Regions from separate parts of the Paenarthrobacter sp. genome, predicted to be linked through region 1. Evidence: riboswitches for the same ligand, from Rfam matches in the RefSeq annotation. Region 1 holds a riboswitch; each other region holds the start of a gene.
The links. A riboswitch is a leader RNA that binds a small molecule or an ion and turns the genes downstream of it on or off. The one in region 1 is predicted to bind cyclic di-AMP.
Positions count from the first base shown of each region.

Region 2: another riboswitch for cyclic di-AMP. It lies ahead of RIF72_RS04595 (M23 family metallopeptidase); the one in region 1 lies ahead of RIF72_RS12415 (hypothetical protein).
Region 3: another riboswitch for cyclic di-AMP. It lies ahead of RIF72_RS18330 (NlpC/P60 family protein); the one in region 1 lies ahead of RIF72_RS12415 (hypothetical protein).

Region 1 covers NZ_JAPSHI010000015.1:36,851-44,380, reverse strand. The annotation lists gene RIF72_RS12430 (winged helix-turn-helix domain-containing protein) at 1-473, opposite strand, end outside; gene RIF72_RS12425 (response regulator transcription factor) at 1,148-1,888, shown strand; gene RIF72_RS12420 (HAMP domain-containing sensor histidine kinase) at 1,892-3,388, shown strand; cyclic di-AMP (ydaO/yuaA leader) riboswitch at 3,497-3,682, shown strand; gene RIF72_RS12415 (hypothetical protein) at 3,684-4,538, shown strand; gene RIF72_RS12410 (aminotransferase class V-fold PLP-dependent enzyme) at 4,644-6,035, opposite strand; gene RIF72_RS12405 (HAD-IA family hydrolase) at 6,089-6,775, opposite strand; gene RIF72_RS12400 (VOC family protein) at 6,821-7,198, opposite strand; gene RIF72_RS12395 (hypothetical protein) at 7,256-7,530, opposite strand, start outside.
Region 2 covers NZ_JAPSHI010000004.1:26,482-34,011, reverse strand. The annotation lists gene RIF72_RS04610 (HNH endonuclease) at 1-426, opposite strand, end outside; gene RIF72_RS04605 (NlpC/P60 family protein) at 788-1,585, opposite strand; gene RIF72_RS04600 (NlpC/P60 family protein) at 1,680-2,423, opposite strand; cyclic di-AMP (ydaO/yuaA leader) riboswitch at 2,428-2,597, opposite strand; gene RIF72_RS04595 (M23 family metallopeptidase) at 2,736-3,572, opposite strand; cyclic di-AMP (ydaO/yuaA leader) riboswitch at 3,577-3,818, opposite strand; gene RIF72_RS04590 (metal-dependent transcriptional regulator) at 4,002-4,697, opposite strand; gene serC (phosphoserine transaminase) at 5,002-6,132, shown strand; gene RIF72_RS04580 (MFS transporter) at 6,199-7,506, opposite strand.
Region 3 covers NZ_JAPSHI010000037.1:11,693-19,222, reverse strand. The annotation lists gene RIF72_RS18355 (NAD-glutamate dehydrogenase) at 1-1,149, opposite strand, end outside; gene RIF72_RS18350 (hypothetical protein) at 1,383-1,841, opposite strand; gene hutG (formimidoylglutamase) at 1,924-2,871, opposite strand; gene RIF72_RS18340 (NCS2 family permease) at 2,970-4,412, opposite strand; gene RIF72_RS18335 (copper resistance protein CopC) at 4,525-5,166, shown strand; cyclic di-AMP (ydaO/yuaA leader) riboswitch at 5,317-5,508, shown strand; gene RIF72_RS18330 (NlpC/P60 family protein) at 5,512-6,309, shown strand; gene RIF72_RS18325 (FAD-binding protein) at 6,535-7,227, opposite strand.

The DNA.
Region 1 (7,530 bases):
AAGGTGGAACGCACGACGTCGAGCGCGGACCCGGGTGCCCCGGCGGGGGCAACTGCGACGGCGGCATAGCTCTCGGCACCGGTCACGAGTGACTGGGCGTAGGCCCGGATTTCCTGGGCAAGCTTGGCAATGGAGGTTCCGGCGGCAGCTGCGGTTTCTTCGTCAATGCCCATGTAGAGGACGAATCCGCGGGCCACGTTGTCGTTGGCAACAGGGCGGAGCTTGTCCGACTGGGCGATCACAGGGGTGGGCGCGGTCATGGGCGCCGGCTCTGCTGCGGGGACTGCGCGCAACTGACCATAGGAGTTGGGGTTGTAACCCTGCGGCACGTATCCGGGAGCCTGCTGACCTGCCCCTTGCGGAGCGGGCGAGTAACCGGGGCGGCTGCCGAAGCCGGGGCGGAGCCCAGCGTTTGACGCGGCCTTGTTGGCGTTACGGACGGAGATGTGGACGTATCCAGATGCAACTGACATAGAGTGCTTACCTCAAAAGTGAATAGCCGTCATCGCGGCTTCGAATGCTGGTTGTCCCCGCAATGAGTTTGGGGAGGGGCGCCCAACGCTGGGCTAGGGGGCGAATGCCTGAAACTTCTTTGGGGTGGAAAGTTAGGCTTGCATTCGACAACAGCGGTCATCATGGCCAGCGGGTGCGCTGGGCCAGGTTGCTGCGGCTGCAGGTGCTGTTGAGTTCTTGTTCACATTGGAAGTGTGCAACGTAACAATGGCAACACGCAAGTAACAAAGCGTCGAACCGTCCACATTTTGAGACACGGGGGTCTATTGTGTCGCAAATCACAATTCAGTAGGTCCTGTAAATGAACGCCATTTCATTCGGTTCGATCAAGAAATATTCGCCATCCGCTGAATATTCTTCGGCATAGGGCGGATGATGTGCATGCCCGTTCCTCCCAATCCTCTCCCGACGGAATCTCACGAACTGAAACACTTGTTGTCCAATCGGGGCCAACCTTCAGGGCCACTTTTCAGCACAAAATCTGCTACAAGCCGTAGAACGCCCTGAACCGGGGCGTCAAAAGTCCTTGGGCACGGAAGCGTGTCCAGTAGCCCCCTCCTCGATAGTCTGATCTCACAGCTTCCTCACAGGATGGGCAAAGTGTTGGCAAACCAGCAGAACGGAGAGTTATCCCATGGCCTCCTCGCACTCCACGACCAACAACCTTCCCCAGCTCTCCCATCCGGACGGCTCCCCCATCCGTGCTCTGGTGGTGGATGACGAACCCAGCCTTGCCGAGCTGATGAGCATGGGCCTGCGCATGGCAGGCTGGTCTGTTGCGATGGCCGGGGATGGTCCGGAAGCAGTGAAGCTGGCCAAGGATTTCCGCCCTGACGTGCTGGTCCTGGATGTCATGCTTCCCGGATTCGACGGCGTCGAGGTCCTGAACCGCATCCGCACCTTCGCCCCGGAGGTTCCCGCCCTGTTCCTCACGGCCAAGGACGCCGTACAGGACCGCATTGTGGGGCTGGCAGCTGGCGGCGACGACTACGTCACTAAACCCTTCAGCATGGAAGAAGTCCTCCTGCGCCTCCACCGCCTGGTCCAGCGCTCCGGCGTAGCTGCCATGGACACCGCCGAGCTGGTGGTAGGCGACCTCACACTCAACGTAGATACCCGGGAAGTAACCCGCGCCGGCCAGGACATCCCGCTGACCGCCACCCAGTTCGAGCTGCTTCGCTACCTCATGGAGAACCCAAAACGAGTGGTCAGCAAAGCCCAGATCCTGGACCGCGTGTGGGATTACGACTTCGGCGGCCAGGCCAACATCGTGGAGCTCTACATCTCTTATCTGCGCAAGAAGATCGAAGCCAACCATCCCCCAATGATCCATACCATCAGGGGTGCCGGATACGTCATCAAGCCTGCGGACTAGGCATTGAGCACCCTCCCAAGAGTGGCCGGGAAGTCCGGCCGCAGTTGGCTCGACCCCTCCACCTGGCACTTGCGTACACGCCTGGTCCTGGTGGCCATGGCACTGCTGATCGCCATTTGCGCTGCGGTGGGAGTTGTCAGCTACGCGTCCATGGACATGGTCTTCAACAGGCAGCTCGACAGGCAGTTGGAGCAGGCGTCCAGCCGGGCAAACGACTTCGGCAGGCCGCCGTCGAACTTTCCGTTATCCCCAGGCAGGCCGGATCCTTTGGAGGCGCGCGGGCAGGCTGCGGGCACGCTCAACGCAAGGATCGACGGCTCCCTGGTGCGTAGCTCGGGTTTGATCGACGCCCACGGTAACCGCGTCTCGCTCTCAGCCGACGACGAACAGGTCCTGGTATCGCTCCCCACGGACAATCAACCCGTGGATCAATCACTGTCGAACGGCGACTACCGGCTAGTGGCAGTCGAGACTACTTATGGCGACGTGATTGTGACCGGCCTGCCCCTCGCCGACAAACAATCTGCCCAGGCGTCCTTGGTGTGGACCATGGTGCTGGTCTCGCTGGCTGGGCTGGTAGTGATCGGGCTCGTAGGAACGGTCATCATCCGCCGGACCATGCGTCCGCTGGAGCAACTCTCCGAGGTTGCCATCAAGGTTTCGCGCCTACCCCTCGACGCCGGTGAGGTGGCACTGGCAGTGCGCGTACCGCCGTCGGCATCTCACCCTGGAACGGAAGTGGGCAGTGTCGGCTATGCCTTGAACCAGATGCTGAACAACGTTTCGAGCGCACTGGAAGCACGTCAGGAAAGCGAAACCAAAGTGCGGCAGTTCGTGGCGGACGCCTCGCACGAGCTGCGGACTCCCCTGACAGCCGTCCGGGGCTACACCGAGCTGCTGAGGATGACGGAGAATTTCACCGAGGATGGATGGAAGTCGCTGGCCCGAGTCCAAAGCCAGGCCGAACGCATGACCACTTTGGTGGAGGACCTTCTTCTGCTGGCGCGGTTGGACGAGGGTCAGCCCGTCAAAGTTGAGGACGTGGACCTGACACAGCTGGTGGTCGAAACGGTCAGTGACGAGAAAGTCATGGCACCGGACCACATTTGGCAGCTCCAGCTCCCCGATGAGCCCATCACCATGCGCGGCGACGCCACCCAACTTCACCAGGTACTGGCCAATTTGCTGTCCAATGCCCGCAAGCACACCGATCCCGGCACCACTGTGGTCACAGGCGTGATGCTCTCCGCCGATGGCAGCGCCGTGGTCACAGTGACGGATAACGGTCCCGGAATTACTGAAGACTTCCAAGGCAGGATCTTCTCCCGGTTTGCCCGCGCCGATGCGGCGCGATCAGGTAGCGAAGGCACCTCCGGACTCGGCTTGTCCATTGTGGAATCCATCATTTCAGCGCACGGCGGCAGCGTGGAGATGACCTCGCGGCCGGGGCATACCGAATTCGCCGTCCGACTCCCGGCGGTGAGCACCGAACGCCCATAACGAATCGGGCAAGGCGACTCACCGCCGCCGTGATCTCTGTTACCTAAATGTGACTTCTGCGGAAAGCTCCTGTACCGTCGAAAGGGTGGGTCGCCCCAACTGGCCCGCATCCGGGATGCGCCGAGCTCTGCCACTTCCCGGAGTCCGTTCTTTCACCGAGGCAGAGACGGGGGACCCAGAGTCTCCGGGCAAGGCCTTTTGGTCGGCCCTTGGGGTGAAGCCGCAGCGTGATGCGCGGCCGGATGACCTCATCCGAACCCGACAGCTAACTCCGCAGGCGCTGAGAGGTAATCACATGTCTGAATTTAACGATCAGACGCGCCCTTCCGCGCGTCACCGCGACGAACACAACGCACCGCACACCAAGTCGCAGTCCGTCCTCAAGAACGCAGCCCGCCAAGGTAAGTCCGGCCACCGCATGTCCGTAGTCGCCGGTGTTGTGGCAGCTGCACTGGGCGTTGCGTCGCTCGGAACCGCCGCCAACGCCGCGCTGACCCTCCCCGAGGCCAGCCGCGTAGCCGGAACCCAGGCCAGTGCGCAGGTCAACACCAACAAGTCGGCTGAGATCTCTGCTTCCCTGAATGCTGCCGCCGAAAAGGGCGCAGCCGACAGGGCCGCTGCGGATAAGGCAGCTGCTGACAAGGCTGCCGCCGAAAAGGCTGCAGCTGACCAGGCCGCCGCCGCGCAGGCCGCCGCCGAAAAGGCTGCAGCCGACCAAGCTGCCGCCCAGGCCGCAGCTGAGAAGGCTGCTGCTGACGCTGCCGCCAAGCAAGCCGCCGACGCCGCCGCTGCCGCTGCCGCCGCGGAAGCCGCAGCAGCTGCTGCCGCCCCCAAGGCCGTGGATGACCCCGCTGCTGCCAAGGCGTACGCCGCCAGCATCCTGGGCAACTACGGCTGGAGCCAGGCCGAGATGACCGCCCTGAACACGCTGTGGGAGAAGGAATCCAACTGGAAGACCACAGCTACCAACCCCTCCAGCGGCGCCTACGGAATCGTCCAGTCGCTGCCTGCTACCAAGATGGCCACGGCCGGCTCTGACTGGCAGACCAACTACCAGACCCAGATCAAGTGGGGCCTGAACTACATCAAGGAGCGCTACGGATCCCCGTCCGCTGCTCTGGGCTTCCACTTGGCCAACAACTGGTACTAAGCCAGACTGCTTGATTGCCGCGCCCGTTGCTGCCGTTCGCACCAGTACACACTGGAGCGGATGGCGGGAGCGGGCGCGGCTTTGTGTAAGCCGGGCTGCCCTTGCCTATGCCTCCGGTTCCGCCTCCATCGCAGCCCGCACGGCTGCGATGGAGGCGGCCACATCGCCGGCATCCGTGGACCAGTTGCTCACCGAGATGCGGAGTATTTCGCGGCCCCGCCACGACGAACCGGACATCCACACCGCACCTTCCGCCATGAGCCTCTGGGTGACGCGGTGCGTACGATTGTCGCTGCCGAAGCTCACCGAAACCTGAGTGAAGACGACGTCGTTGAGCACCTCCACACCCGGGATCGCCGCCAGTCCTTCTGCCAGGGCACCGGCGTTCGCTGCGAGGCGCTCCACCATCGAAATAACTCCTGAGCGGCCCAGTTGCCTGAGCGCAGCCCACACCGGGATGCCCCGGGCGCGGCGAGACATCTCCGGAACTTTCTCGAAAGGGTCCCCTGGCCCCGCATCAGTGGCAATGAGGTAACTCGTGTGAACGCTGAAGGCACGCCTCAAAGCTTCCGGGCGTGCCACTATTGCCAGGCCGCAGTCGTAAGGGACATTCAGGGTCTTATGGGCATCCGTTGCCCACGAATCTGCGTCCTCCACACCCGCCAACCGACCGCGCAGCTTCGGGCTCACGGCGGCCCACAGACCAAAGGCACCGTCCACGTGCACCCACGCGCCGCGATCGTGTGCCACGGCTATGGCTTCCTCCATGGGATCGAATGCCCCGGAGTGGAGGTTGCCGGCTTGCAGGCAGACCAACGATGGGCCGGGTTGCTGATCCATGGCATCAGCCAGGGCGTCGGGACTGATCCGCCCTTCGTCGTCGGCGTCTACCGGAACACAGGCGCCCAAACCGAGGTAGCGCAGCGCCAGATCCACTGCGGCATGCCGTTCCCTGCCGGCAAAGGTAGTGATCCGGGGCGCGCCGGTGAGGCCGAGCGCTTCGAGGTCCCATCCGGCCTCGTCCATCAGGTATTGGCGGCCCGCTGCCAAGCCTACGAAGTTGGCAGTCGTGGCGCCCGTGGTGAATCCGACGTCGGCTGTCGCAGGCAGGTGCAGGAGGTCCAAAAGCCAGGCGGCGGCGGATTCCTCAATGGCAGCGGCAGCGGGGGTGGCGAACCGGAGCCCGGTGTTTTGATCCCAGGCAGAGACGAGCCAATCGGCGGCCATGGCGGCGGGCAAGGTTCCTCCCATGACCCAACCGAAAAACCGTCCGGACTGGATCGCCATCAAGCCGGGCTCAGCCAGCGCGGCGAGTTCGTCCACTACCTCCGCGGCATCGGTTGCTCCGTCCGGGAGACGCGGCAGGATGGTCTTGGCCACTTGGTCGGCATCGGACGAAGGGCGGACAGAACGGGTGGGCACCGACGCAAGCCACTCACCGGCGTGGACCATGGCCCGCTCCAATGCAGCACCGTACGCCTCCGGCATCGCAGACATGCGCACAGCCTACGCCCGGTTCACCGCTTGGAACAGCCTTTAGCCGGGCGGTACTAGAGGGTGAGCGTCAGGAGGTGACCGCCGTCGTGATCCTTCACTGCGGTGACGGTGACCGCCGAGTAGTCCGGGATCCGCCACATGCCCGGCTCCAGCTCGCCGCCGGAGTCGCCCACCACAACGGTCCGCATCCCCGCCGCACGCGCAGCAGCGATTCCGGCAGGCGCATCCTCGAAAACCACGACGTCGGCCGGGTCGGCTCCCAAGAGTGCCGCCGCCTTCAGGTAACCCTCAGGATGCGGCTTACCGCGGGTGACGGACTCAGCAGTGACTGTTGTTGATGGCATGGTCAGGCCGGCAGCTTGCATGCGGATATCGGCCAAGATGCGGTCCGCAGAGGTGACCAACGCAATGGCGCCATCCGGGAGTCCCGCCAGCAGGGCTTCGGCCCCGGGAAGAGCGATGACGCCGTCTGTCCGGGAGCGTTCCATCTCGCCCAGCTCGGCGGTCAGGGCTTCGAAGTCAGCGCCGGCGGGCGCGTAACGGCGAACAGTGTCGCGGGCCTGGACGCCATGTGAGTTGCGCAGGATCTCATTGAAATCCAAGCCGTAGCGCTCGGCGAACTCAAGCCACACCTGCTCAACGATCGCCGTTGAGTCCACCAACGTGCCGTCCATGTCGAAAAGGACGGCCCGGACGGTCAAAACTGATGACTGGGACGTGGTAGCGGCAGGATGGCTCATGGTTCCATCCTGCCGCATGCCCGTGGGGTGGTGCTGAAGTGTGACTTAGCCGTTGGGTCGCTGAGGTAGGTACTGCACGGCCCACTGGTTGCCATCGGGGTCAGCAAAGTACACAAAGTGACCCCAATCCTGGATGTCGACGTCGCTGACGTCCACGCCGTTGGCCTTGAGGTGCTCGTGGGCCTTGTTGATGTCCGCCACCACCACTTGCAGGTTGGGCGCCGAACCCGGAGGGGCTTCGGTGAGACCCTCGCCGATAGCGATGGAACACGCAGAACCCGGCGGTGTCAGTTGAACGAAGCGGATGCCGTCGGTGGGACGCTCATCGAAATCGGCGTTGAAACCAACCTTGTTGACGTAGAAGTCCTTTGCGCAATCGACGTCGGAGACAGGGACAAATACCAGTTCAAGTTTCCAGTCCATGCGCCACAGGCTAACGGGGCGGGCCGGAAACCGGTAGGGGTCTTTGATTTCGGCGGCCTAAGCCTCCCGACGCGGTTTCTTTATCTTGACTCCGAGGGACATGACGAAAGCGCAGGCCAAAGCCCCCATGCCGCTGACAATAAGAAACTCGACCACGGGCGAATGCAAGACAGTGTCGTCTGTGAACGCCCGGACGTGCGAAACGGCGAAACCCATGGCTGCGTCTGGAAAAACCAGCAGGGCGGACGGAGTGCCGTAGCAGTACAGTGCGTGAGACGCGGATTGAATCGCTCCGACGGGGCCCGGTTTTCGTACCAGAAACCAACACACCG
Region 2 (7,530 bases), on a different contig from region 1:
GGTTCCCTGGGGCACACCGGGCTTGAAACGGAGTTTCCAACCCATCTCGGCCAGCGTGTGGTCGCTCTTGGCGTTATTGCATTTCAAGCACGCCGCAACCAGGTTTTCCCAGGAATCCGCGCCGCCCCTGGATTTGGGGTGGACGTGGTCTATGGTGTGGGCTGTTTTCCCGCAGTAGGCGCAGCGATGGCCGTCGCGGCGAAGTACCCCGCGGCGACTCACGGCAGTGATCCTGTTGTACCGGGGACGGATGTAGCGGTTGAGGAGGATCACGGAAGGTCTTCCGAGAATCTCCTGTGGCCCGACGACAGGCTCGTCGCCTTCGGCCACCACGCTAGCTTTCCCAGTGAGCACAAGGACCAGCGCCCGGCGGAATGTTATTACCGCCAGCGGTTCATATCCAGCATTCAGAACGAGTGTGCGCATGCACGTACCTCTTCACGGCCGCACCCGTCAGGGGCACGAGGGCCGGCTGCCCTCTGCATGTACGGGCTGTGGATCGACAACATAAGGGTAAGCACTTATATGCCGTATCAACGAATTTTTCTGTCGTTTCGTGTGCGGTGTCGGCAAGATTTCATGCGCGGTTAAGGGTTGCGTGCCGCTATCACCTGCTTTGAGGGGCAATTCCGGCCCGACACACTTGGTTGACGCGTGTCGGACGGTTTTCAGAACCAAAGTCGGTGGTGGGCGCACGCCCCTTACTGCAGGCACCCCGAAAATCGGCAACGGTTAATGCAGAACACCCCGCCGGCCGAAGCCCGCGGGGTGTTCTGAAGAAGATGGATCAGCCGTTGACGCGGATGAAGACCGGGCCGGAGCCAACGTTGGCGCTGAAGAGGGCCGTGGTGGATCCGTTCCATCCACCGTGGACTGCCTGGCCGTTGCCTACGTATACAGCGATGTGGGCCTGTCCGGCCAAACCGCCGTTGGCGTAGTAGGCGAGGTCGCCGGGCTGGGCTTCTGCTGCACTGACGGTGCGGCCGAGGGAGAGGTACCCGGCGGGCCAGTCGTGGAAGTTGATGCCAACCGCAGCCAGGGAGTTGGTCACCAGCATGGTGCAGTCCTGGGTGACGCCGAGCTGGGCGTAAGCCGCCGCAGCGATAGCGGCACCGAGTCCGCTGGATGCGGCGGGAGCTGCCGGAGCTGGGGTCGCGTTGCTGACGGCAACGGTTGCATTGGCTGCCGGAGCTGCGTTGGCGGTAACCGCAGGTGCCTCTTTGGTTTCGACCTTGGCTTCAACCTTGGCCGGAACTTCCTCAACTACCACGGGAGCCGGGGCTTCCACGGTGGTGACCACGGGGCGCTCGTAGGAAATGGCTACAGTGGAGTCCGCGGCGATGGTGGCCTGGACTACCGACTGTACGTCCAGGGTGGACGTGGACGTAGATTCACGGTCCACGTTGGTGTCGGCAGCGTTGGCGGCGATGCCACTGGTCAGGACCAGGCCTGAAGCTGCGGCAATAACTGCTGCCTGGCGTCCAACGCCACCGGCGTTGTTGCTGACGGCCTTGGCGATGACGGCAAGCGAGCTGGTCTTGGGGGCCTCAGCGCGGTGCCGTGCAACCTTATTTGCACTGGTCATGATTTTCTCTTTTCGTATCCGCGTGCAGTTGGGGTACACGCGGGTAGTGGGTTGGCCAGCAAGTGGGGCATTCGGCCGACCCCGAACCGGATTTTTAGCGGAGGGTGTAGAACGAGGAGGAGCCGGTGGACGCTACGGAGTGCAGCAGCGTTCCTTGACCGGGGTTCAAGGCGCTGATCATCATGCCGTTGCCGACGTAGATGCCCACATGGGCTCCGCCGTTCTGCATGACGAGGTCGCCGGGAGCAGGAGTGCTGGTAGGCGTCATGGCCGTCCAGGCGTTGACGCGGGGGATGCTGATTCCTGCCTGTGCGTAGACCCATTGGGTGAAGCCGGAGCAATCCCAACCGTTGGGTGTGGTGCCGCCCCAAACGTAGGGAGAGCCGATGCCGGTGTAGGCAATGGCGGCGAGACCGGAGGCAGCTGCGTTGGAAGGCGAATCCTTGGCCTCGGAGGACTTAGCTGTAACTGCTTGCACTGTTTCTTCAGTGGTGGCCGCTGCACGCTCGGTAATCTGCGCTGCGCGCTGGACTACTTTGGGGGCTTCCTTGGTGGCCACGATGGGGCTCTCGAAGGAAACAGTAGCTGTCGGTTCTGCGGTAACCACCGCGGTAGCCACCAGCTGTTGGGTGCTGGAGGCTTCCAACTTGGAAACGTCGGTGTCTGCTGCTTGTGCCGGCAAGCCGACGGTGAGGACGAGGCCTGAGGCTGCTGCGAGGACGGCGGCCTGACGGCCTACGGTCCCTGCATTGGAGGAAACAGCCTTGGAAAGAGTGTTCAACGGGTTCGTACGAACCGTTTGGGCGCGATGGCGCGCAGGGGTAGTGCGTGATGACACGAAGGTAGCCTCTCCCAATGCCTGCGAGGTGAGCTGTCGGATTCGGATGGGAGTCATCCGGCCGCGCTGCTTCCAAGGAAGCTTTTGCGACTTAACCCCAAGGCCTTCTTTCGAAGACCAGAAATGGTTCCCCCGCCCCTGCCAGACGATTTATGCGAACGGACCCTGAGCGGTGGCAGAGCTAGGCAATCCACTCAAGTGCATCGGCCCCCTAAAAAGCCGATGCGCTCTGTACGCTACAACAGTTGAACGCGAATGTCACATTCAGGTCACGGGGTGTCTCGCGAATGCGAGAGGCAGCCATCACCTGGCTCAGAGCCAGCCCATGGGGTCTACAACTTCACCGTTGACCTGGACCTCGAAGTGGAGGTGGCAGCCGGTGGAAGCGCCAGTGGTGCCGCTCAGGGCGACGGTGTCGCCACGGTTTACGGTCTGTCCAACCTGGACGGTGAACGACGACAGGTGGTTGTACGTGGTTTCAAGGCCATTGCCGTGATCAACGACCACGCGGTTGCCTCCGCCATACTCGTGCCATCCGGCGAAGGTGACCTTGCCTGTCGCCGCGGCGTGCACAGCCGTGCCGCACTGGGCAACGAAATCCTGGCCACGGTGGAAGTCACCGGCGCCACCCGTGAGGGGGCTGATGCGGTAACCAAAAGGGGATGCCGTGGAGAGCGTGTCAAGGGGGCTGGCCATGCTGCCAACGGACGAGGTCCGCTGGATGCTTTCTGTCGACTGCGCACTGAGCAGCTGCTTCAGCTTGCCATCCGGGTCGGCAGCAGTTGCGACGGCGGCGCGGCTGAAGTCGATCTTGGCTGACGCGGCAGCGGAGACTTCGGGCTGGCTGCCAGCAGGAGCGGCCACTGCAAGGGCGGACTCGGTTTGGCCCGATTCCGAGGTGGCCATGACAGGACTAGTGGCGGGCAGGCCGACAGTCAGGGCAAGTCCGGTGGCGGCTAGCGCAACACCGGCCTTCTGCCCGACGCCGCTGGCAGCGGCGAAGTCGGCAACCTGGCGCATCGGGCTCTTACGGCGGCGCACCTGACGCTCGGTGTCGCGAGGCCGGATCTCCGTTACGACGGTGGCTGGCCGCAGCTCAGCAGCGGGGCCGGACGCACGGCGGCGGCCCCTGACGTTCTGCGATGTCAAACTCTGTTCCTCTCTCAAAAGCCTGCGAAGTTAGCTGTCGGATTCGGGTCAGAGAGTACAAAGACCCGGTCCGCACGAGGCGCTCACGGCACACAGGTATCCCAAGAGGGACTTGTATACGTGGGCACTTCTGCTGCGGACTTCACCCCAAGGCTGCTTCTTTAGACAGCCGCTTGTGGTTCCCCCGCCTCTGCCAGTGGTGGGTAACACACCTGATCCGCTGGCAGAGCTCGGCTCCGGATCAGGTAACGCTTTGGTATCAGCGCTAGTAGATAACTATAGGGGATTAAGGCGTTCGGTAATAAATTCGTTATCAACAGGAACGGTCTGAACGCAGCAGCCCCTTATCATCAATTCCGAAAAACCGCAGGTCACACGCGCGCCGAAGGACCAAAAGTGAGGTTTGACACGGTACTGGGCCAGCTCCGGTCAGCTGAGGGAGACGAAGACGTGCGCGGCAACTTCAGGAGGTAGCTCCAAGGCGCCTTCAATACCAGGGACCCGGACCGAGATGTACTCACCGACGCGTTCCAGCGAGACGCTGGCGCCCGGACGGATTCCGCCTTCGTCCAACTGGGTAAGGAGCTCGGGCTCCACCTGGATGGGCTCCGCCAAGCGGCTGACCACCACACGCGAATCGGCGGCGTAGCCATCCATGGCCTGCAACAGGTTGACGTCAAGCCGGGGGAAGGGCTGGCTGGCAAGGCCACCAAGTGCTTCAAGTCCTGGAATAGGGTTGCCATAGGGAGACTCCGTAGGGTGCTCCAGGAGCTCGTAGAGACGACGCTCCACGCGCTCACTCATGACGTGCTCCCAGCGACACGCTTCATCGTGCACGTAGGCCCAGTCCAGACCAATAACGTCGGCCAACAGTCGCTCTGCAAGGCGGTGCTTGCGCATGACCTCGGTAGCGCGCTTCCGGCCCACTTCAGTGAGTTCCAGGTGGCGGTCGTTGGACACGATCACCAAACCGTCGCGCTCCATGCGTCCGATAGTTTGGGAAACAGTGGGTCCGGAGTGGCGCAATCGCTCGGCAATGCGGGCCCGGAGAGCCACTATGTTTTCTTCTTCAAGCTCCAAAATGGTCCGAAGATACATCTCAGTGGTATCGATCAGATCCGTCATCCAGCTCAGCTCTCCTCGAACGCAGTTCCTTGCGTAATCTCCACCGTACCGCGTCCCCAGCAAGGTCGGACGGTGTGCACCGCCGCCCCATGAACGCCAACCACCAGCCTAGCTTATTTGGAATTACTCTGGATAATTCCGGTCGCATCGTGGTCGCATCTTGTTCGTCCACGTTCCACGTGGCGGACTATGACGGTCGCAGGTTCCTGCGCCCGGGCCGGGTCAGGCAGAATTGGGGTGTCGAAGGGGCAGTTGCTGCCCCCTGCCACGACCCATCTCTAGCCGATACCCATTGGAGCCCTACGTGAGCGACAACAGCATCACCATTCCCGCCGACCTGCTGCCCAAGGACGGACGCTTCGGCGCTGGACCGTCCAAGGTTCGCCCGGAACAGATCGAAGCGTTGTCTGCCGCATCGACCACCATCCTCGGCACCTCCCACCGTCAGGCTCCGGTCAAGAACCTGGTGGGTTCAGTCCGTGAAGGACTCAGCCAATTCTTCCGTGCTCCTGAAGGCTACGAGGTTGTCCTCGGCGTTGGCGGCTCCACGGCGTTCTGGGACGTGGCTGCATTTGGCTTGGTCGAGAAGAAGGCCCAGCACCTCTCATTCGGCGAGTTCGGCTCAAAGTTCGCTGCCGCCACCAACAAGGCACCGTTCCTTGACGCTTCGTCCATCATCAAAGCTGAACCCGGCACCCGCCCCGAGGCAAGGGCCGAAGCCGGCGTGGACGTCTACGCTTGGCCCCAGAATGAAACATCAACTGGCGTGGCCGCTCCTGTGAAGCGTGTCCAGGGTGCCGATGAAGGCTCCCTCATCCTGGTGGACGCCACCTCCGCAGCCGGCGGATTGGACGTGGACGTCGCCGAGACGGATGTCTACTACTTCGCACCGCAAAAGAACTTCGCCTCCGACGGTGGCCTCTGGCTTGGCCTCTTCTCCCCCGCCGCCTTGGAGCGGGCTGCACGGGTCAAGGCGAGCGGCCGCTGGATCCCGGACTTCCTGGACCTGCAGACTGCCATCGACAACTCCAAGCTGAACCAGACCTACAACACCCCTTCGCTGACCACCCTGGTAACCCTGGACGCCCAAGTGCAGTGGCTCAACAGCAACGGTGGCCTGGACTTCGCCAGCAAGCGTACGGCAGACTCCGCCAACCGCATCTACTCCTGGGCCGAGGCTTCGGAGTACGCAACGCCTTTCGTGACCAACGCCGAAGACCGCTCCAACGTCATCGCCACCATCGACTTCGATGACTCCGTTGACGCCGCAGCCATTGCCAAGGTCCTGCGCGCCAACGGCGTTGTGGATACGGAGCCGTACCGTAAGCTCGGCCGCAACCAGCTGCGCATCGCGACGTTCGTTGCCATTGAGCCGGACGACGTTTCGGCTCTGCTCGCGAGCATCGACTACGTTGTGGGCGAGCTGAAGAAGTAGCACCGAAGGCTTTGGTCGGCGTCGTGCGGGTGGTTCCCGGACGGCGCCGCCGCCGTTTAAGGCGCGTTAACCGCCTTGTTGGCGGCTTCCGTCGTCGTCCGTTTCCGGGCGTGCCAGCAGCGACTCCACCCGGAAGTGCTTCAGTCCGCGGGCCCGACGATCGAACCGGAGCCGTAGCTGCTTCGCGCGGATGATCCACAGCAAACCCACGACGGCGGTGCTGACGCCGGCAACCGCTGCAACGCCGACCGCCCATCGAGGGCCACCGACGTTGGCCACCAGGCCCACCAACGGTGCCCCGAGGGGAGTGCCGCCCATAAAAATGGCCATGTAGAGGGACATGACCCTCCCCCGCATGACAGCCTCCGTGGTGGATTGCACGTAGCCATTGGCGCTGGTGATCAGGGTCAGTGCGAACAGGCCACAGGGAACCAGGGCAAGCCCGAAGAGCACAGCATTGGGTGCCAGGGCGGCCAAGGCGCTGGCAACTCCGAAGCCGCCGGCGGCCCCGAAGATCAACCTGAGGCGGGGCCTTCCGCGTCGGGCAGCCAGCAGCGCACCGGTCACCGACCCGATGGCCATGACCGAGTTCAACGCTCCGAACGCGCCGGCATCCATGCCGAATTGGGTCCCCACCATCGCGGCGATGAACAAGGGGAAATTAAGTCCGAAGGTGCCCACGATAAAGATCGCCACCAGGACCACCTGAATGTCCGGCCTGTTCCTGACGTAGCGCAATCCTTCCCGGATGCGCCCTTTTCCGGCCGCCACCCTGGGCTGGATACGAAGCGATGATGCGGGAATGAGTTTGAGTGCCCAGAGCATGGCCACGAATGACACGGTATTGATGAGGAACACCCAGCCGGGGCCGACTACCACCGTCAGCACGCCTGAGACGGCAGGCCCGATCATCCGGGCCACATTGAACGAAGCACTGTTGAGGGCGACTGCGTTGGGGAGGTAATCGTCGGTGACGAGTTCGGAGACAAAGGTCTGTCGGACCGGAGCGTCCAGGGCGGTCACGATTCCCAGGAGCAAGGCAAAGAGGTAGACATGCCAAAGTTCAGCGATACCCAGCAGCACCAGCACACCCAACCCCGCGCTGAGGAGGGCCATGGCCACCAAGGTGAGGAGAAGCAGCTTGCGTCGGCTATAACGGTCGGCCAGCAGGCCTGCCCACGGAGCAAGAAAAAGCTGCGGACCAAGTTGGAGTGCCAAAGTAATGCCCATGGCACCGGCGTCGTGCGCTGTCAGGTGGTCGAAGACCAACCAGTCCTGCGCAGTACGCTGCATCCACGTGCCGATATTGGAGATCAGCGCACCGAAGAACCAGATGCGGTAATTGAGGATTCCGAGTGACCTAAAGGTGGACATCAGCATCCGCCTTCACTGTGGTCA
Region 3 (7,530 bases), on a different contig from region 1:
CACGAGCGCCGTCATGAACCGCCCGTAGGAGTCCGGACGAAGGAACAGCCGCGTGCTGTGGCGCTCCTGGAGGCGCAGGATCTCACGGGCATGGGTGGCCAACTGCTCTGCATCAATATGGAAAAGTTCGTCCCTCGGATACGACTCCATGACAGCCAGGAGCTCCTTGCCGTGATGCGAACTTGGCGGGTAGCCAAACGATTGCAGCACTTCGTTCACGGTGTCGCGGATGACGGGAGTCTCCAGAGCTGAACGGGACGTGGAGCTCGGGGAGAAAAGGCCCACAAATGTTTGCTCGCGGACCGCCGTCCCGGCCGTGGCGATGCTTATTTCGTCGAGGTACGCGCGACGCAGGACCGTAGAGCGCTGCGTGGACTTGGTGAGGGTGAGGAGGTGGGCGTGCGCCGCCTCCTCATTTCTGTAGGGCACCTCCGATGAATCCCGCAGTATGCCAAGCCCACGATGCCCGCGGTATCCAAGGAACACAAAGTTCCCTTCGCCGAGCCACTCCAGCAGTTCCTGCGCCTCCTTGGATTCGGAGCCCGACTGTCCGGGCTCGCCCAATGCCCTGACCGCGCTTGCCAGTTCCTGATGGATTGCTTCGGAGTCCTCCGCTGCTGACCGGACATCCTGCAGGACTCCATGGAGGCGCACAACAAGAAGCTCTGTCGCCGCCGCGTCCGGCAGCCGTGGGATCTCGATCGCCATCCAAGCCTCGGCGAGCGGTCCGCCGTCGTAATCACTTTGTTGGGTGGGCGGGCGCGGACTGTTGCCGGCCGCGGAAGGTTCGACGCCGGTGGGCAACCCCGTGCGGTGCGGTGCCCTGTGGATTTCGGTCAGGCGGCGAGTGACGGGGTCACGTTCGACACTGAAGGTTGGGTGGGCCAGGAGCCGGAGGGAAGCGGTGTCCCGGGCGATCTCTGCGGTGACGGAGGGGAGAAGGTAAGGCATGTCGTCGGTGACGATCGCAACCACGCTGGTATCGGCCTCGTGGAGGACCCCGATCACCGCCTGGCCCGGCTCACGCCGTTCAGCCAACGACCGGTGGTAGCGGGCACGTTCCAGCAGTGTTTCGGAGGTGTAGTTGCGGACGTCGTCCTGGGACACATGCTCGTAGTAGTCGGTCAGGAATCCGTCCGCCGGCTCCATCCTGGGTGACATTTCCGTGCGCCTCCGCTGCGCAATGGAGCGGCCGTGTGATGCGGCCGGGCGAAGTCCCTGCGCCTCACTTCATGCTCCCGCGAGGTGGCATTTAATGCCAATGTTTGAGGGAAACATTGGCATTAAATGCCACCTCGCGGGAGGTTTGCGCCCCCAAGACGTGGTGGCGGGATTCGAACCCGCGTGCGCTGCTTCGCAGGGCTACGTGTGGTTTCGTCGGGCTACGCTGTGTGGCTTTCCGTTGCCGTCGATGACGCACGTCCTGCAAGCTTCATCACTCCGGAGGCGGTCAAGAGTGTGAGGATGGCCGCGGCCATGTGCGTGTACAGCAGGAGGTGAACGGAGCCGCCACTGGCTACTGCCCTTGCCGGCGTGTCCCCCAAGACCGGGCCGCCGTGCAAGTGATCCAGGAACCCGTTGCCGGGAAAGTACCCACCAAAGGCGTCAAAACCCAGGTGCAGCAACTGCTGGGCAAGACCGGACAGCAGCAGCAACAACAGGGGTCCGTGCACCCAGCGGGTAACGAGTTGGGCCGCCAGACAGGACAGTGCGGCGAAGCCCAGAAGGACGGGGACGGCGGGAATGCTGCCACCAGCCAGCATGTGCGCGGCCAATCCAAGGGCCACTGCTGCCAGCCCTGCAACCCAAGCCCACTTCTCCTGCACAAGAGGTGTGCGCATCGCTGTCCTTTCCTCCACACAGGCTATGTGGAGGAATGTATCCATGAACAGGGCCTTCCAAACCCGTCTACGCCAAAAGCGTCTACGCCAGGAGCGTGTTGATCAGCCGCGCGGCAACCTTCGCGGTCCGGGAATCGATGTCGAACTCCGGATTCAGCTCTGCCACGTCCAGGTGCAGCAACTTTCCGCTGGTAGCGACTTGCCTGCAAATCGCACTGATCACCGGCAGCGGCACACCGTATGCAGCGGGCGCGCTCACCCCGGGTGCCACCGACGCCGGCATCACGTCCAGATCGATGGTCAGGTATAATACGTCCACTCCGGCCAGGAAGTCCGCAATAAAGACCTCCACTGCTTCCGGAGTGCACTGCTCATCAAGCAGGTATTTCACACCCAAACGTTCGGCGGTGTTGAAGAGAGTCCGTGTGTTGTTCGGTTCCGAGATGCCGACGACGGCGTACTGCAGTTCACGCCCCACGGCAGCTTCCGCTTGGGCCATCTGCAGGAAGGGCGTCCCTGAGCTGGGCGTCGGTTCATCCCGCAGGTCAAAGTGGGCGTCCAGGTTCAGCACACCCAGTCGCTTGCCACGAACCGCTGCAGAACCAGCCACGCCCAAGTAGCTGGCGAAGGCGGTCTCATGGCCGCCGCCCAGCACCACGGTGAGGTTCCCGGCGTCGAGCAGTCCCGAGATGGCGCGTCCGGCGCGCTCTTGGCCCGCCTCCAGTGAGTCGTCCTCCACAACCACATCACCGGCGTCGAACACGTCACGATCATGGTGGAAGGCCAGCGATCCCAGCGCAGAGCGGATGGCGGCGGGAGCGGCAGCAGCGCCTACGCGCCCCTGGTTCCGGAGGACGCCGGCGTCGCTGCAAAAGCCAAGCACGACGGCGGGTCGCGAGGCTGCTTCGGAGGCAGACACCTCGTGGGGTGCTACTGCTTGCCACCACCGCCGGTGTTCATCGCCATCGCCATCAAAACGACCCGTCCAGGGGGCAGGCGCGACATCTACGGTGAAGGGGCTGGTTTCCATGCTTCAAGCACACCGGACATGGGACCCCAAAACCAGCCATTCCGTCACGGGGGTGTCTGAAACCCCGGACTCCTGCTCGGAGCCACCTCAGCGAGGAGCTACTTAACGCCCAACAACTCCTCCACAGTTCCGATGCCGAAGAACAGCAGGAACGCGCCTGCCACAGCCCACATCAAGGGGTGGACTTCGCGGGCGCGGCCCTGGAACGTGCGGATCAGGACATAGGAGATGAAACCGGCGCCGAGGCCGTTGGCAATTGAATAGGTGAACGGCATGAGGGCGATGGTCAGGAACGCGGGAATTCCGACGCCCCAGTCCTGCCAATCGATCTTGCCCACCTGGGAGACCATCATGAAGCCCACGACCACCAGGGCGGGGGCCACGGCCTCGAACGGCACCAGGTTGATGAGCGGCGTGAAGAACATGGCCACAAGGAAGAGGACACCGGTGACGATCGAGGCGAGGCCGGTTCGGGCGCCTTCGCCAATGCCGGCGCCGGACTCGACGAAGATCTGGTTGGAGGAAACGGAGGCTCCGCCGCCCACGATTGCACCGAGTGCATCAACCTGAAGGACACGGTCAACGTTGGGGATGTTGCCGTCTTTGTCCACGGTTCCGGCCTCGTTGGCCAAGCCAACCATGGTGCCCATGGCGTCGAAGAAGATGCTCAGGAGGATCACGAATGCCAGCAAAGCCGCGGCGATGAAGCCGAGGTGTTCAAAAGCACCGAAGGGGTTGGCTTTGCCGATGAGGGACAGATCGGGGGCGCCCCATTCGGTGAGCTTGGGCGCCACCAGGGACCAGCCGCGGGGGTTGACGTTGGTTCCGTCGAAGCTTGGGCCGATGTGCAGCGTAAATTCGAGGATGGCGGCCAGCGCGGTGGAGACGACGATGCCGATCAGGATGGCGCCGCGGACCTTTCGGACCACCAGGGCGATGGTCAGGATCAAGCCCACTGCGAAAACGAGTGTCGGCCAGCCCATGAGCTTCCCGTCGACGCCCAGGCCCAGGGGAACGGTGGTGCCGGCGGCATCGGGGATGCGGCGGACAAAACCGGCGTTGACCAGGCCAATGAGTGCGATGAAGAGGCCGATGCCCACAACAATGGCCGTCTTCAGGGCCTCCGGAACCGCCTTGAACACGGCTGTCCGGAAACCGGTCAGCACCAGGATGAGCATGGTGACGCCCGATAGCACTACGAGCCCCATCATGTCCGGCCACGTCAGCCCGGGGTGGGAAGCCACTGTGACTGCGACGAAGGCGTTGACGCCCAAGCCTGTTGCCACGGCAAACGGATGTTTGGCCCATGCACCCATAAGTATGGTCAAGATGCCGGCAACGAACGCCGTGGTGGCTGCCACAGCCGTGAAGCCCAGCGACACTCCACTGGAGTCGGGTCCGGAGAGGATCAGCGGGTTCAGCACCACGATGTAGCTCATGGCGAAGAAGGTCGCGAAGCCGCCACGGATTTCCCGCGAATACGTGGATCCACGTTCGGAGATTTTGAAGTAGCGGTCGATTGCAGAACCTTGTTTCAGCATGAAGGTCTCCGAGGATCGAGGGGAGTTTGCTCTCAAATCCTATGTTGTCCTGTGGGCACTCTGAACGATTCGCCTAGTCTGTAAGGAAGCCAACACTAGGAGAAACCGCCCCATGCGTACCATCCGCCCGCTTCTGGCCGCCGTCGTCGCTGCCCTCGCTTTCGCGTCCGCCTTGCTGTTTTCCGCGGCTCCGGCGTCCGCGCACGACGTCGCCGAGTCAACCGCGCCAGCAAACGGTGCCAGCGTGGCGGAAGTCCCGGCGTCGGTCTCCATCACGTTCAACAACCGCCCGCTCGCGATCGGTTCCGGTGTAACCGTGACGGCCGGCGGTGAGAACTGGGCGGACGGTCCGGTGGAAATCATTGACAACCAAGCCGTCCAAAAGCTTCGCGAGGGCGCTCCTGCTGGTGAATACACGGTGGTATGGCGCGTAGTCAGCTCGGATTCGCACCCCATTGAGGGCACCTTCACGTTCACAGCCACCGCGGAAAGCACGACGACGGCGACTGGCCCGGTTGGTGCCACGCCGTCGGTGTCGGCGCCGTCAGCCGCAGTACCTACGGCGGGCACCGCAGCGCCCGCAGCGCCGGGAACGGGCAGCAGCGAGCCGGCCGCTGACGCCTCCCAACCCTTCCCTTGGAGCATTGTCGGGCTGGCTGCTGTTGCTGTGGGCCTCGTTGTTTACCTTGCTGTTACCGCACGGAAGAAACTTGCAGCTTCCAACAGCCCTGAAGGCGATACTCCCGCGGAATAACGCGGTTTTCTACGTACCTGCGAATATCTCGAAACGGACACTGCGACACGCCAGAAGCCCACTTCCCGTTACTTAAATGTGACTTCGGCCGAATCATCGCGTACGGTAGTACCTGTGCCTGTTCCACGTAGCGGGCACTTCCGGCCTGATTGCCTAGCTCTGCCGCAGTCCGGAATCCGTTCGCAGACAAACCTACGGCAGAGACGGGGAACCCAATTTAGGCCGCTTTCGAGCGTGCCTTGGGGTGAAGTCACGAAGCTTCCGCTGAACAGCGGGGGATAGTGGCCGGGTGACTCCCATCCGAATCCGACAGCTAACCTCGCAGGCATCGGGAGAGGCTCTTTCATGTCTTCACGCATTCTTCGCGGCCGTCGTAAGGCGGACAGCGTACGTCCTAATCCGTTCATCTCCATCTCGAAGGCAGTAGCCAGCAACGCTTCCGGCGCTGGCCGCCAGGCAGCTGTAATCGCAGCAGCCTCGGGCCTCGTTTTGACCGGCTCCATTGCTGCTCACGCAGCTGAGGCTCCGGTTCAGCGCGACTCCAGCCCCGCAACGGTCGCAGAGACCGTTTCCGAGGCACCCACCAAGGTTGTTACCGCTCTGGCAACGGCTACCGTCAACTTCGAGCGTCCGGCCGTTGCTTCCGTAGCAGCTCCGGTTATCGAAAAGCCGGCTCCCGTTGTTGAGGCTCCTGTGGTCCAGAAGGCAGCAGTCACCACTGCTGCTGCAACAGCTCCTGTCGCCGCCCAGGCTGCGGTTGCTGCTGCTCCTGTGGCTGCCGCACCGGCTGCCCCTGCTCCTGTAGCTGCTGCTCCCGCCGTTGGCGGCGTCAACGCAGCCATGGTTGCTTCGGCTTACGCACAGATCGGCGTCTTCCAGGACTGCACCGCCATGGTCGAGAAGGCTCTCGGCTCCGCGGGCATCCCCGTAGGCGACCTCGGTCCCATGCAGTTCATGAACTACGGCAAGGTCGTTAGCGATCCCCAGCCCGGTGACATGATCGTCCAGTCCGGCCACGTTGCTATCTACATCGGCAACGGCCAGGCAATCAGCGGTGGCATCAACGGCAACCAGACGGGCATCCACCCGATCAGCTGGTTGACCGCAACGGGTCCCCTGACCTACGTACGCGCTGGCGCATAAAGCCTCACGCTTCAGTTCAAAGGCCGGTGCCTTCAAAGACTAATGTCTTTGGAGGTGCCGGCCTTTGGCGTTAAGTTCTGTTTGTTAATGTTCAGCGGGGAAAGAATGTTCAGCGGGGAACGTTCGACGGCGGGTCGATAGTCGCGTGGGCGGCGGGGCCCGTGTGGGCTAGTGGGCCTTTGGGCGTCGTCCCTAGGCGTAATGCCCTAGGTGAGGGCGATGCCCCTAGGCGAGGGCGATGCCCGGACCTGCGGGCAGGGCTACCTTTGAAGAGATGGCTTGGCCCACTGCCTTGGCTTGGCGGAGCACTTCCTTGGGAGACGGGGTGATAAGGTCCCCAACGCCCACCAGGTGCATCCCTACCGCACGCATGGCGGCCGCGAAGTTCTGGCCAACTGCTATTCCAAGTTCGGAGAGCATGCGGCGCAGCTGGCTTTGGGCGCAGCGCGTCACTACTACGTGGTCTGCCAAGAGAACGCCGTTGGCGGTGTGGACTGCCCACTGGCGTGGAGTGGACTCGAAGGGGCCTGATACGTGGAGGCCCGTTCTCAGGCCCGCTGTGGTCATGCTGGCGGCTGGCCCGTATCCGATTTGCCGGGAGGGGTCTGAGCCCAGGAAATCAAGACGGACGGCGCGGGTGGTGTTGCGGACGTCCAGTTGGTGGTTGGCGGCGTAGTTCCGCAGGTGTCGGAGGATCTCGTTGCGTTCCTGCATGGCTGCAGGATCGGCCACCTCGGTGCGTTGAATCATGCCTGTATGGACGGAAGGACCGGTGGTGGACAACGCACCAAACCCGTCCACGACGATTGAGCCCACGCCATAGCGGCTGAGTTCGCTGGCAACTGCCAAGCCGGACAGGCCGGCTCCGATGACCACGGTGGTGGTGCGCTCCGTGCCGGAATCAGGCGTGAGTGACACTGCTTGGTTCCTCCTTGACGTGTGTGCCTTACGGCATCGCGTGGGATCGCGTCCGAGTTCCCCAAGCGGCCGCAAATAAATGGCCGGAGTGTGCTGTGAAACACGTTGGCCGGCCATTCGGTGACTCGAACACTACCGAACTTTTTCGGCCATGGATAGCCTCCGCGACTGCGCGTTTTGTGTGTTCGTCCGGAGCGCAATGTGGAAGGCCGGGAACCGAGCCCGGACCGTTATGCACATAGCCTAATGTCGCCTTGATTCGGTCCTGCCGACCGAGAATAGTTGGCATTGGGAGGAGAAATT